Regions from separate parts of the Undibacterium sp. CY21W genome, predicted to be linked through region 1. Evidence: predicted binding sites of a transcription regulator. Region 1 holds the regulator's gene; each other region holds the start of a gene.
The links. Region 1 encodes sigma-54, which starts transcription at its own class of promoters, with help from an activator protein. Its sites were predicted from a motif close to TGGCANGNAANCTGCTTT; they were not measured.
Positions count from the first base shown of each region.

Region 2: glnA (type I glutamate--ammonia ligase) is a predicted target of sigma-54. The motif match lies at 1,558-1,575, and genes of this name have one in related genera.
Region 3: H8K29_RS02085 (ammonium transporter) is a predicted target of sigma-54. The motif match lies at 1,688-1,705, and genes of this name have one in related genera.
Region 4: prpB (methylisocitrate lyase) is a predicted target of sigma-54. The motif match lies at 1,396-1,413, and genes of this name have one in related genera.

Region 1 is NZ_JACOGE010000001.1:635,264-638,520, forward strand. Features, by position in the region: gene H8K29_RS02875 (enoyl-CoA hydratase/isomerase family protein) at 1-21, opposite strand, end outside; gene hpf (ribosome hibernation-promoting factor, HPF/YfiA family) at 171-515, opposite strand; gene H8K29_RS02885 (RNA polymerase factor sigma-54) at 625-2,106, opposite strand; gene lptB (LPS export ABC transporter ATP-binding protein) at 2,118-2,870, opposite strand; gene lptA (lipopolysaccharide transport periplasmic protein LptA) at 2,872-3,257, opposite strand, start outside.
Region 2 is NZ_JACOGE010000002.1:5,362-8,618, reverse strand. Features, by position in the region: gene H8K29_RS04635 (hypothetical protein) at 42-374, shown strand; tRNA gene H8K29_RS04630 (tRNA-Ser) at 502-591, opposite strand; gene H8K29_RS04625 (rhodanese-like domain-containing protein) at 681-1,145, opposite strand; gene glnA (type I glutamate--ammonia ligase) at 1,708-3,123, shown strand; gene H8K29_RS04615 (DUF4124 domain-containing protein) at 3,251-3,257, shown strand, end outside.
Region 3 is NZ_JACOGE010000001.1:478,966-482,222, forward strand. Features, by position in the region: gene H8K29_RS02080 (hypothetical protein) at 1-208, opposite strand, end outside; gene H8K29_RS02085 (ammonium transporter) at 205-1,635, opposite strand; gene H8K29_RS02090 (nitronate monooxygenase) at 1,943-3,199, opposite strand.
Region 4 is NZ_JACOGE010000008.1:53,591-56,847, reverse strand. Features, by position in the region: gene prpC (2-methylcitrate synthase) at 1-314, opposite strand, end outside; gene prpB (methylisocitrate lyase) at 465-1,355, opposite strand; gene prpR (propionate catabolism operon regulatory protein PrpR) at 1,575-3,257, shown strand, end outside.

The sequences.
Region 1 (3,257 bases):
AGTGATTACGTATTCGCTCATGTAGATACCATTAACATAGTCGTGACAGGGCATTCATTTTATTCCTGTTTGCACATCGTCAGTACGACAAAAATAACAAAAAACAGATAACAAAAAAGGACGCTGTTGGCGTCCTTGTTTTGGAGTCCCGTTAAGCGCGGGGTTGGCGATTATGCCGATGCAGGATCGGGGATATGTTTGATCGCATCGCGATCGTGACCCTGGACTTTATCTTTATGTTTTATCACCTGACGATCCAGTTTATCAATCAGTGTGTCAATGGCTGCGTACAAATCATGCGCCAGACTTTCAACATGAATATCTTTACCGCTGATATGCAGGTCAATGTCGGCTTTGTGCCGTTTCTCTTTTTCGCTCAGTTTGTCGACGGTCAGCGTGACGGTAATGTCAATGACCTGATCAAAGTGGCGCCGGATGCGTTCCAGCTTGGTATGTACATATTCACGAATGGCAGGAGTGACTTCGACGTGATGTCCACTGATGGTGAGATTCATACTGTGCTCCTATAGTGATATTACTTGCTATTAACAATAAGCTCATTTCGTTTTTACTGCGTTGAGCTAAATCATATATAGCAATTCAAACCGTGATTACAAGGACGTCTTACAAAGATTTACGCAAACTCACTGGCGGAATTTTCAGGGCTTCACGGTATTTGGCAACGGTCCGTCGGGCTATTACCATGCCCTGTTCGCCCAGCATGTCTGCAATTTTGCTATCAGAGAGTGGGCTTTTCTGGTCTTCTGCTCCTATCAACTGCTTGATGAGTGCACGTATCGCGGTGGAAGATGCTTCACCCCCTGTTTCCGTCGCGACATGGCTGCCGAAAAAATATTTCAACTCAAACATACCATGCGGGGTCAGCATGTATTTCTGGGTCGTCACACGAGAAATAGTGCTCTCGTGTAGACCTAGTGTATCAGCTATTTCGCGCAAAACAAGGGGGCGCATCGCGACTGCACCATGCGTAAAAAAGTTACGTTGTCTTTCAACTATCGCTTGCGATACACGCAAAATAGTATCGAAACGCTGACGCATATTTTTGATCAGCCAGCGTGCTTCCTGTAACTGCGTTCCCAGTCCTGCTTCGCCACGGTTTTGCCGCATGATATTGGCGTACATACTGCTGACGCGCAGTTTCGGCATCACATCCTGATTCAGTAAAACCTGCCAGCCATTACCACTTTTTTTGACGATCACATCAGGCACTGCATAGTCCGAACTGCTGGTGGCAAATGTGATGCCGGGACGTGGTTCACACTGTCGTATGACTGCTTGTGCTTCACGTAAATCTTCGTCGTCGCAGCCGAATATTTTTTTTAATTTAGTGAAGTCTCGCTGTGCAAATAAAGTCAGCTGAGTCTCCACCACGGCCAGTGCAAGACGACGGGTGACAAAAGGAATTTTGGGCAGACGCCTGATCTGTAGCGCCAGACATTCTGATAAATTTCTGGCACCGACGCCGGGCGGATCGAAACTCTGCAGCATCTTCAGCGCAAACGACAATTCATCTTCTTCAATTAACAATTCTATCGGCAGACCGGCATGAATTTCTTCCAGACTTTCTGTCAGATAGCCGTTGTCATCCAGGGTGTCAATGATCAGTTCCAGCAACGCACGATCACGCGGTTCCCTGAGCGTCAGACGCATCTGCTCGAGCAAGTATTCGCGTAAGCTGATGTGCGCTGCTTCCAGCTGCGGACGTCCTTCATCCTCGTCGCTGTTAGATGCACCGGAAGGCGCGTCGTTAAAACTCCATTCTTCCTCGTTAGCGCTGACGCTGTCGTTGACCGGCACATCGGCGTCGGCTGTCGCTTCTTGCGGCGTATTGTTGTCAGCCTGAGCGGCGCTTTCCATGCCTGCATCCGGTGTCGTACTTGTGTTATTGATCGCACCGTCCGCCAGTAAGCGAACCGCATTATCCATAGGATCGTCGACACGCTCCAGCATAGGATTTTCTATCAGCAGTGTTTCCAGCTCCTGATGCAGTTCCAGCGTTGACAGTTGCAACAGCCGTATTGATTGCTGCAGTTGAGGCGTCAGTGCAAGATGCTGTGAAGTACGTAGTTGCAGGCTTTGTTTCATAAGGCGTCCCGTTACATCCGGAAATGTTCTCCGAGATAGACGCGTCGCACGGACTCATTCTGAATGATATCGTCGGGTTTGCCGCTGGCTAATACCGAGCCTTGATTGATGATGTAGGCGTGGTCACAAATGCCCAGTGTCTCACGCACATTATGATCTGTGATTAACACGCCGATGCCGCGTTCTTTGAGGAAGCGGACAATCCGTTGAATCTCAATGACTGCGATAGGATCAACACCGGCAAAAGGTTCATCGAGCAGAACAAAGCGCGGGTTCGTCGCGAGTGCGCGCGCAATCTCAACCCGGCGTCGTTCACCGCCCGATAAAGCAAGCGCCTGACTGTCACGGATTTTTTCTATCTGCAGATCGGTCAGCAAACTATCCAGACGTTGCCGGATTTTTTTCTCAGACAAAAATTTTCCTTCTTTGTCTCTTTGCAGTTCGAGCACGGCGCGGATATTTTCTTCCACCGTCAACTTGCGAAACACCGATGCTTCCTGCGGCAGATACGACAGACCGAGTACGGCGCGCTGATGTATCGGTAAATCAGAAACGTTCGTATCGTCGATATTGATTTCACCGGAATCCGAAGGCACGAGTCCGACGATCATGTAAAAAGAGGTGGTTTTACCTGCACCGTTCGGCCCTAACAAACCGACGACTTCACCGCTTCTCACCAACAGCGAGACATCACGCACCACTTGTCGTGCGCCATAGCGTTTTTGCAGACCTTTGACGGTCAGCGTACTGTCTTTTGATGCCATCTTAATTTGCCTGTTTTTCAGTTCTTGGTTGTATCGTGGTTTTGATGCGACCGCCACCTGAAACTGACTGACCTGAGCTGGAATTGACGCCAACAAAGACATCGTTTTTACTGTCGTAAGAGAGGAATTCACCTTCTTGCTGCTGAGTGACTTTGCTGCCATCAAGATAGCGTATCTGCGCTTTGGACAGAAATTTTACAAACTCAGTTTTTTCATCGTATTCGGCTTTTTCTGATTCGCCTTCGACCCACAGATCAGGACCGCCATCGCGTTTTTGGCGAAAGCTGATTTTTGCACCGGGTTTGGCAGTCAGTACCACGTGCTGGAATTCATCCGCACTTTTTGTCACGACGGCTTTTTCAGCTTTGACTTTCAGCGTACCGCGTA
Region 2 (3,257 bases), on a different contig from region 1:
TTGGTACATAATACTGATTAAAAATTCAGTATTATGCACTTATGAAAGCATACATTCTTCCCATGCGCCGTAACGGTATCGCGCTCCCAAAACGCCGCTTATTTGATCAATATAATCAAGGCCACTTTGGTGAGTTGTCGATGAGCACGACATCCGATCAAGGTCTGCATCGTGTCGTGCGGCTGGCTCGATTTGTTCGAGGAGTGTCGAAGTACACGCTGTTTGAACCGCAGATATTGTGGCTGGAAGGTGACAGGATGATGCTGTCTGGTTTTGAGCGAGTTGAAACTGAGCGGGGAGATGTGGAATATGCGCAGTCATGGCTGTGCATTTTGGGGGGGAATCCTGCTATTCCTGAATTGAACCGAGAGTAAAAAAAGCCCGGATATACCGGGCTTTCCATGCTGTCATTTTGTTGTCATTCCGGAGCCTAAACTACCCTAAAACACCCCATTTAATGACGACAATAAAATCATAACTCATTGATTTTATTAGTATTTTTGGCGGAGAAGGGGGGATTCGAACCCCCGGTAGGGATAAACCTACGCACGCTTTCCAGGCGTGTGACTTAAACCACTCATCCACCTCTCCTGCTTTTCGCCAATGCCAGATCAGCGAAGCTCGCTATTCTAGCAAAGTATTGAGGTAGATGGAAGTATGTTTTCAAGGTATTTGAAATATCATGCGCCAAGCCACGGCAAATCATTGGCGCACCAGCCCCCAACTGTTTTTCTGTGGCCATGCGCATCTCTGTCTCCTTCAAAGCCTTGCAGGATGTCAAAGCACTGGGTGTAGCCGGATTCGCTGGCGAGTTTTGCGGCATGACGTGAGCGCACACCTGAACGACACAGAAAAAGAATGACGGTATTTTTGTTTGTTGTAATGGCGGCGAGTTGCTGTAAGAAATCAGAGTTTTGCGCTCCGCCCGGATACAGACTCCACTGTACCGCAAAATGTTGAGTGTCGTGAATCAAGACCTTACCAACCCAATCACGTTCGGCATTGGTGCGGACGTCAACGAGGATGCAATCCGGATTCGACTGCAATAGTTCAAAGGCCTCAATGGGAGTGACCGCTCCGGCATACGGAAGCGATTGTTCCTGTGCGCGTTGTCGGGCAGACGTGAGTGTGGTGTTGCTAGACATAGTTAATCCAGTGCAGGCAGTTTGTGTGGGCATTTTCATTGAATTATGCATGAAGCGACACGCGTATGCATCGCTTCAGTGTGGTTTGATTGTTGGTGCGTATAAAATTCAGTTGTTAGCAGGCTCTGCGTCTGAGATGGATAATTTGCGTAGAAATCAGTAGTCATATGAGGGAGCACACTGAGAGTACACTCAATATTGGCGATAGTTTAAGTTGTCGATAGCACACCTATTTCGCAGTGCACATTAATGGTGCAATCATTTGCACCTAAAAAGTGCGATCATTTTTTTCATATACTTATTTTGTTTTTTTTGGTGCGTCACCAGAAGCTTTTGATTCTTGATTTTGATTAAACTTTTTAAAAACAAGGTGTTAGCGATAATTTTCTGTCGTTGTGCGGATTCTGGAATATGGCATAGTTTCTGCTATTATTGTTCACGGAGTTGAGCGGTCAGATGATTATGCAGAAGGAAAATTAACGACAGGTTTCTTTTGTCAGGATGGCAGAACGAAGGCTCAGTAATCCCCGATTTATTTTTAGCGCTACTTGAGGAGTTTCACATGGCAATGACAGCTGCAGAAGTTTTGAAGATGGCGAAAGATAACGAAGTGAAATTCGTTGATTTTCGTTTCGCAGATACACGCGGTAAAGAACAGCACGTGACTGTGCCTGTTTCTCACTTCGATATCGATAAGTTCGAATCTGGCCATGCATTTGATGGCTCTTCTATTGCGGGCTGGAAAGGTATCGAAGCTTCTGACATGTTGTTGATGCCAGATCCAAATACAGCGAATATCGATCCATTTATGGAAGAAACCACATTGTTTATGCAATGTGACGTCATCGAGCCTTCCGATGGCAAAGGTTACGACCGTGATCCACGTTCTATCGCAAAACGCGCGGAAGCTTATCTGAAATCTTCCGGTATCGGCGATACAGCCTATTTTGGCCCTGAACCAGAATTCTTTATTTTTGATGGCGTACGCTGGAAAATCGACATGTCCGGTTGCTTCGTCAAGATTGATTCTGAAGAAGCGTCTTGGACTACAGGTGAAAAACTGGAAGGTGGCAATACTGGTCATCGTCCTACAGTCAAGGGCGGTTACTTCCCAGTTCCTCCAGTCGACAGTTTCCAGGATATGCGCTCTGAAATGTGCCTGATTCTGGAATCTTTGGGCATTCCAGTGGAAGTACATCACCATGAAGTGGCTGGCGCTGGTCAAAATGAAATTGGTACAAAATTCTCTACATTGGTAGAGCGCGCTGACTGGACACAAAACCTGAAATACGTTGTCTGGAACGTGGCTCATACCTACGGCAAAACAGCGACTTTCATGCCTAAACCTATCGTTGGTGATAATGGTTCCGGTATGCACGTGCATCAATCTATCTGGAAAGATGGCAAAAATCTGTTCGCTGGCGACGGCTATGCTGGCTTGTCTGATTTCGCTCTGTACTACATCGGCGGTATCATCAAACATGCTAAAGCATTGAATGCGATCACGAATCCAGGTACTAACTCTTACAAGCGTCTGGTTCCAGGCTACGAAGCACCGGTGAAACTGGCTTACTCTGCTAAAAACCGTTCTGCATCTATCCGCATTCCTTACGTTGCGAATCCAAAAGGCCGTCGCGTTGAGGCGCGCTTCCCAGATCCACTGGCAAACCCATATCTGTGCTTCTCTGCACTGATGATGGCAGGTCTGGATGGTGTACAGAATAAGATTCACCCAGGTGAAGCAGCATCTAAAGATTTGTACCATTTGCCACCAGAGGAAGACGCATTGGTTCCAACAGTATGCGCATCTCTGGAAGAAGCCTTGGATGCACTGAATAAAGATCGCGAATTCCTGACTCGTGGTGGTGTGTTCAGCGACAGTATGCTCGACGCTTACATCGAACTGAAAATGCAGGAAGTTCAACGTATGCGCATGACTACGCATCCTGTTGAATTTGACATGTACTATTCCCTGTAATTGCAAGGGATGCTATAAAAGCGGGGGTAACCCCGCTTTTTTTGTTTTGTTACTGCGCGTAACGTGGAATTGTGAATATGCGCAGCATCGCATACACTACACCTCTGTTTTTGACTAGTGATTGAATATGAAGC
Region 3 (3,257 bases), 160 kb from region 1:
CGCCAAAATAAATTTCTTCCAGCTTGAGGCAGATGTCATGCAGGTCGGTGTTTGGTAATTCCAAAGCCAGATCGAGAATATAGCGGCAATAAACAGGGTCGATGCGCATGTATTCGATATCGATCACCCTCTCATTCTGGCGCCGCAAAATGACATGCATACGCGCCATCAGAGAGAATGCGAGGTTGTCAGACATAACTGCGTTCATAATACATGCTCCCCATGTAGTTCCAGATCGAGACCTTCTCGTTCCTGTTCCGGTGTCACACGCAAGCCAGTGAGCAGACGCACAATACCAAGAATCACCGCTGTCATTGCACCCGAATAAATGATCGTGACTGCTACGCCAAATGCCTGATTGCTCAGACTGCCTTCGACGCCGCCAATACTTTTTAGTGCAAATACGCCTGTGAGCAGCGCACCAACAATGCCGCCTATCGCATGCACGCCGAACACATCCAGAGAGTCATCGTAGCGACCCATTGCTTTGAGCGACGTTGCACCCCAATAGCAAGCGACACCGGCCACCGCGCCGATCACGAATGCCCCGGTCACATCGACAAAACCTGAGGCAGGAGTAATCGCGACCAGGCCAGCAACAGCACCGGAAACGATGCCGAGGACAGATGGCTTGCCACGGCGCAGCCACTCTGCGCACATCCAGGCCATGGCAGACACTGCGGCTGCCAATTGCGTTACCAGCATCGCATAACCTGCACGTCCATCTGCCGCGCCAGCAGAGCCGGCATTGAAGCCGAACCAGCCTACCCATAACAACGCTGCGCCGATGACTGTCAATACCAGATTATGAGGTGGCATCGGTTCTTTACCGAAACCACTGCGTGGGCCGATGATCAGCGCAGCGACCAGTCCTGATATACCGGCATTGATATGGACAACCGTACCACCGGCAAAATCGAGCACGCCACGCGCTGCCAGCCAGCCTGTCGGTTCCCACACCCAGTGGGCAACAGGAACATAGACGATCAGTGACCAGAGCGTGATGAATAGCAGAAAAGCAGAAAATTTCATTCTTTCGGCAAAGGCACCGGTAATCAGAGCTGGCGTGATGATCGCAAAGGTCATCTGAAACATCATGAACACACTTTCCGGTATCGTCGTGGCGACATGATGCACTGTCAGCTGGCCGGCATCTTTCAGAAATACCATGCCGTGCAACAGCAGCCGATCAAGGCTACCCAGATACGGCGTGGCTGGTGTGAATACCAGGCTGTAACCGAGAACGACCCAGATAATCGTGACGATACAGGTGGTGGCGACACTATGCGCTACGGTTGCCAGCGCATTTTTTTTGCGGACCATGCCGGCATAAAACAAAGCCAGACCTGGAATTGTCATCAGCAGTACCAGCGCCGTTGACGTCAGCATCCAGGCGGTATCCCCTGCGCTGATGGTCGTTGCATTGACGAGCGTCGGCGTTGTTATCGGTGCTGGCGGTAAGGATACTGTTACTGCCGTCGTTGGTTTTACCAATGGTACTGAGGGGACGGTGATTTCAGTGCTGCTGCCAGATGCAGGGGCCGGATCGTCGGTCTGTCCGGAAGCTGGTGCTGAGCCCAGACAAAACAGCAAGCCGAACAGTATGAAAGGTGTTGACAGAGAACGTATTTTCATCAGAGATCCTTAGTCTAAAATCATCGTGAATTGCCATTACCGTGTGTGCAGTGCAGCATAATTCATGCCATATAGCTATTGTTGCGGCTGCGCAGGAGGATAGACTTAGATCGGTGTGAGGAGGGGCGGTGATTGGGCTTAGCTAGTCGATACGGATTTTTGTTGGCGTGTTTTTGCACCAAATCAAGACAGGTTGGGAATAAAACGGCGCATCTTCATATTGGCTGAACAGTACTTATAAAAAACGCCAGTGTCTTCTGACGGCGATGTCAGGAGGCACTGGCGTTTAGCGTTGAATCAGGCTTACTTATTCAGGCAGTGCGTCAGGTAAGGCGATCTTGTTATCGGTACTGAACTGGTAATCACGGAACACATGTTCGGCACTGAGGATCTGATAAGTACCATCCGGCAATTTGCGCGTGGTGTCTTTGAGGCGATACGTGGTCTGACCGCAAGTCCAGCAATTGAAGTTACGCATGTGGGTGCACAGGCAGGTCTTGTCCATGACTGAGATTTTTTTTGCATCCGGGTGCAGCGCAACTTCACGGTTGTATGACGTGATGTAAGCGCAATTGCCATTCGCATCCAGCAGATAACCATAGGACTCACAACCTGGACGAATGCCATCGCCAATCGCTGGCGTATTTTTCAGCATGCGCATAGGGTAGCCGGTCGGCGAAATATGATTGACTTCAATATCGTCTTCGCTGGCTTTGAAGTATTCCTGTTTGACACTATCCGGCAAACCGCATTCTTTCGTCACCGTGAAACGGGTTGCCACCTGTACGCCGGAGGCACCGTTTTCGAGGAAGGAAACCGCATCGCTGCCAGTGAAAATACCACCCGCCGCAATGATAGGAATATCCAGTTGTTCTGCTTTCAGATACTCAGACACCTCGGTCACAATCGTCTGTAAATCGAATGTGGCCCAGTCATCACCGAAACCCAGATGACCCCCCGCCAACGGACCTTCGACGATCACGTAGTCAGGCAGACGGTTTAATTTTGCATTTTTACGCAGGAATAATTGCAACGCGCGGACTGATGAGACGATGATGCCTAGCTTGGCTTCACGGAAACGCGGGTGCTCCGCCATCAGACCGAAGGAGCTCAGATGCAGACCGGCGCTCAGCGTGATGCCGTCAATACCCGCATCCAGTGCTGCTTCCAGACGCACTTTCAGCGTTTCACGCGGGCCGTTCATGGTCAGCTTTTCCATGCAGTTCACAAAGATCATACCCGAGCCTTGTTTGGCTTCCATGGTACGACCAATGTGCAGGCGCGTCGCCGCAGCCAGGTCTTCAAGATTGAATTTGATATCCGTCTTGTCGGTATTGTTGATGTTGTATTTGTAGAATTTGGTTTTTTCCTTGATGTAGCTGGTACCAAAGCGGCGATCCGACACATCATGCACCAGTGCGTCAGAAATATGGCCGATACCACCCAGACGGGCAGCGACCAACGCCAGCTCCGCAGTGGAAATATCGACACCCATCCCGCCTATCATGATGGGAACCAGTTCATCTTTGCCTAGTTTCAGGCGGAAATCATCTACTCGTTTCATTGCAATCCTTGACACATTGAGCTGTAAGTCGCACCCGATGGCGAAATCTCGTTACTGA
Region 4 (3,257 bases), on a different contig from region 1:
GTACGCATCACATCCATAGGATGCGACGATGCTGGCAGCCATTCGAGCGCTGCTTTGACATTCGCAGGCAAGCCGCGCAATGCTTTCAGCTTCGCTTTGTAGGCATGCAATTCGGCGACCGTCGGCAACTTGCCGTGCACCAGCAAATGGGCGATTTCTTCAAACTCGCAGGCATCGGCCACGTCGAGAATATCGTAACCACGGTAATGCAGGTCGTTACCGGTTTTACCCACGGTACACAAAGCGGTATTACCCGCAGTCACGCCAGACAAGGCAACGGATTTCTTTGGTTTGAAAGGAACTGCTTCGGTCATGGTGCTCTCCTGAGATAATTAGATACTCCCCCCAGTATTTTTTAACGCCCAATGAATCTGCTGAGGATAAGGCGATTATTTAAAAAAACAGGGGGAGTATGTGTTTTTATACGGTTTTAAAATGAATGGAATCCGGTAAAAAATAAGGAATTATTTGTTCTTTTGCTGCGCAAACAAGGCATCCAGTTTTTGCTCGAAATCGTGATAGTTGATGCGTTCGTACAATTCCATCCGCGTCTGCATGGTATCGACCACGTTCTTTTGCGAGCCGTCGCGACGAATCGCGGTGTACACATTCTCAGCCGCTTTGTTCATCGCGCGGAATGCAGACAATGGATACAACACCAGACCGACATCCACTGCGGCCAGTTCTTCGACGGTATACAACGGTGTCGCACCGAACTCGGTGATGTTTGCCAGGATAGGTACTTTGACCGCGTTAGCGAATTGTTTGTACATCGCCAGTTCAGTGATCGCTTCCGGGAAAATCATGTCAGCACCGGCTTCAACACAAGCCTGAGCGCGATCAATCGCGGCTTCCAGACCTTCGACGGCGAGCGCATCGGTACGCGCCATAATCACGAAATTTTCATCTGTACGCGCATCGACTGCCGCTTTGATACGATCAACCATTTCCTGCTTGGTGACGATTTCTTTGTTCGGACGATGGCCGCAACGCTTGGCGCCGACCTGATCTTCAATATGCATCGCCGCAGCGCCGAATTTGATCATCGATTTCACGGTCCGTGCCACGTTGAACGCAGATGAACCGAAACCGGTATCCACATCCACCAGCAAAGGCAGGTCGCACACGTCAGTAATACGGCGTACATCCGTCAGCACGTCATCCAGATTGGAAATACCCAGATCAGGCAAACCCAGAGAACCGGCAGCAACACCGCCACCGGACAGATAAATAGCCTTGAAGCCAGCGCGCTTGGCCAGCAAAGCGTGGTTCGCGTTGATCGCGCCGACCACTTGTAACGGGGATTCTTCTTGCATCGCCTTACGGAAGGCGGCACCTGCGGAGTAGTTGCTCATATCGTTGATGTCTTTCAGGTTAATGAAGTTGCCAGCGTCTATTGCAATCAACATGCCAGCACCAGCCGGCATCGCAACAGCTTAGACCGGGAATGTTAAAAATCAAGGACTTAAACAGCGCAGATTAAGAATAATCAATTGCACATTAAGCATAAAATGTTTCATAATGATGTTTCATCAAACGAAAAATGAAACACGTTTTTCAGGATTGAAACAAATATGAAACAACCGCCATTGCCGTCGCGCGAAACACAAGACAAACCCGTGATCTGGACGGTATCGATTTCCCGCCTATTCGATATGTTCCGCGACATCATGGTGGAATACGATGCGAATGCCGATATCGTTCCGCTCAATATGGGTTTTGAGGAAGCGGTGCAGCACATCCGTGAACGCCTGCAAACCGAGCGCTGCGACGCGGTCGTTGCGGCTGGCTCGAATGCCGCGTATCTGAAAAGCCGCCTGCCGATTCCTGTCGTCACCGCCAAGGCCAGCGGCTTTGACGTCATGCAGGCGCTGGCGCGGGCCCGCAAAGTATCCAAGGAAATTGGTCTGATCACCTATCAGGAAACCATGCCCGAACTGGCTGATTTTAAAAATACTTTTGGTTTCAAAATAGAACAGCGCACCTACGTGACTGAAGAAGACGCCAGAGCACAAATCAGCGAACTCAAGGCCAGTGGTATTCAGGCGATCGTCGGTGCCGGGCTGATTACCGATCTGGCCGTCGAGGCGGGTCTGACCGGTATTTTTATGTACTCCGCCACCTCAATTCGTCAGGCATTTGATGACGCGCTCGAAATCGCCCGGCTGACACGCCTGGAATCACAACGCGGTCGCCATCATCCGGCCGCAGACGCCTTACGCACCAAGCACGGGATCAATGACCTGCGCGGTGAGTCAGCAATCATGGAAAATACCCGTCGCGCGATTACCTTGTTTGCGCGTTCCCCCGCCACGGTGTTACTGCAGGGTGAAACCGGCACCGGTAAAGAACTGGCGGCACAAGCCATTCATAGTGAAAGCTCACGGGCGCGGCAGCCTTTTGTGGCTGTCAATTGCGGTGCGATTGCGGAATCGCTGCTGGAATCGGAATTATTCGGCTATGACGAAGGCGCATTCACCGGTGCGCGCCGTGGCGGTCATGCGGGCTTATTCGAAGCCGCCAATCGCGGCACCTTATTTCTGGATGAAATCGGCGAAATGCCGCTGAACCTGCAAACCCGTCTGCTGCGCGTTCTGGAAGAGCGCGAAATCGTCAGGGTCGGCGGCGTACGGCCGGTCGCGGTTGATGTGCGCATCATCAGCGCCACGCATTGCGATCTGGAAGCCAGAATCAGAGAAGGAAAATTCCGCTCAGACCTGTTTTACCGGCTTGCGGTGTTGCGTCTGCAATTGCCACCGCTGCGCGAGCGACACGCCGACATCATGCCGCTGGCCGAATGGAGTCTGAAACATGCACTGGCGGCGATGGGCGCCCGCCCTCATCCGAATCTGCATGCGGAAATCAGCAGTTGCACCAGCTTATTTGAAACTTACCCATGGCCCGGCAATGTGAGAGAAATGCGCAACATGATGGAAAGACTGGCACTATTTCTCGCCGCAGAACCCTTGCAGGCGCTGAGTCCGGCGTTTGTCAGCAAAATCTTGCCGGAATTATCAGACAGAATCACGACGAACGAAACGACAAAAGCCATCCATCTGCCCTCTGGCCAAAATGACCAGTTACCAGGTATGCGGGCTGCCAACCAGGAAACACTGGAAGAAATCATGCAGCGTTTCGGTTATCAGCGGGACGCCGTTGCCGCCCATCTTGGCATCAGCAGGACAACGCTTTGGCGAAAATTAAAGCAACTACAAATTAACGACAAATCAGGCGATGAAAATCATCAGTCTGTAAGG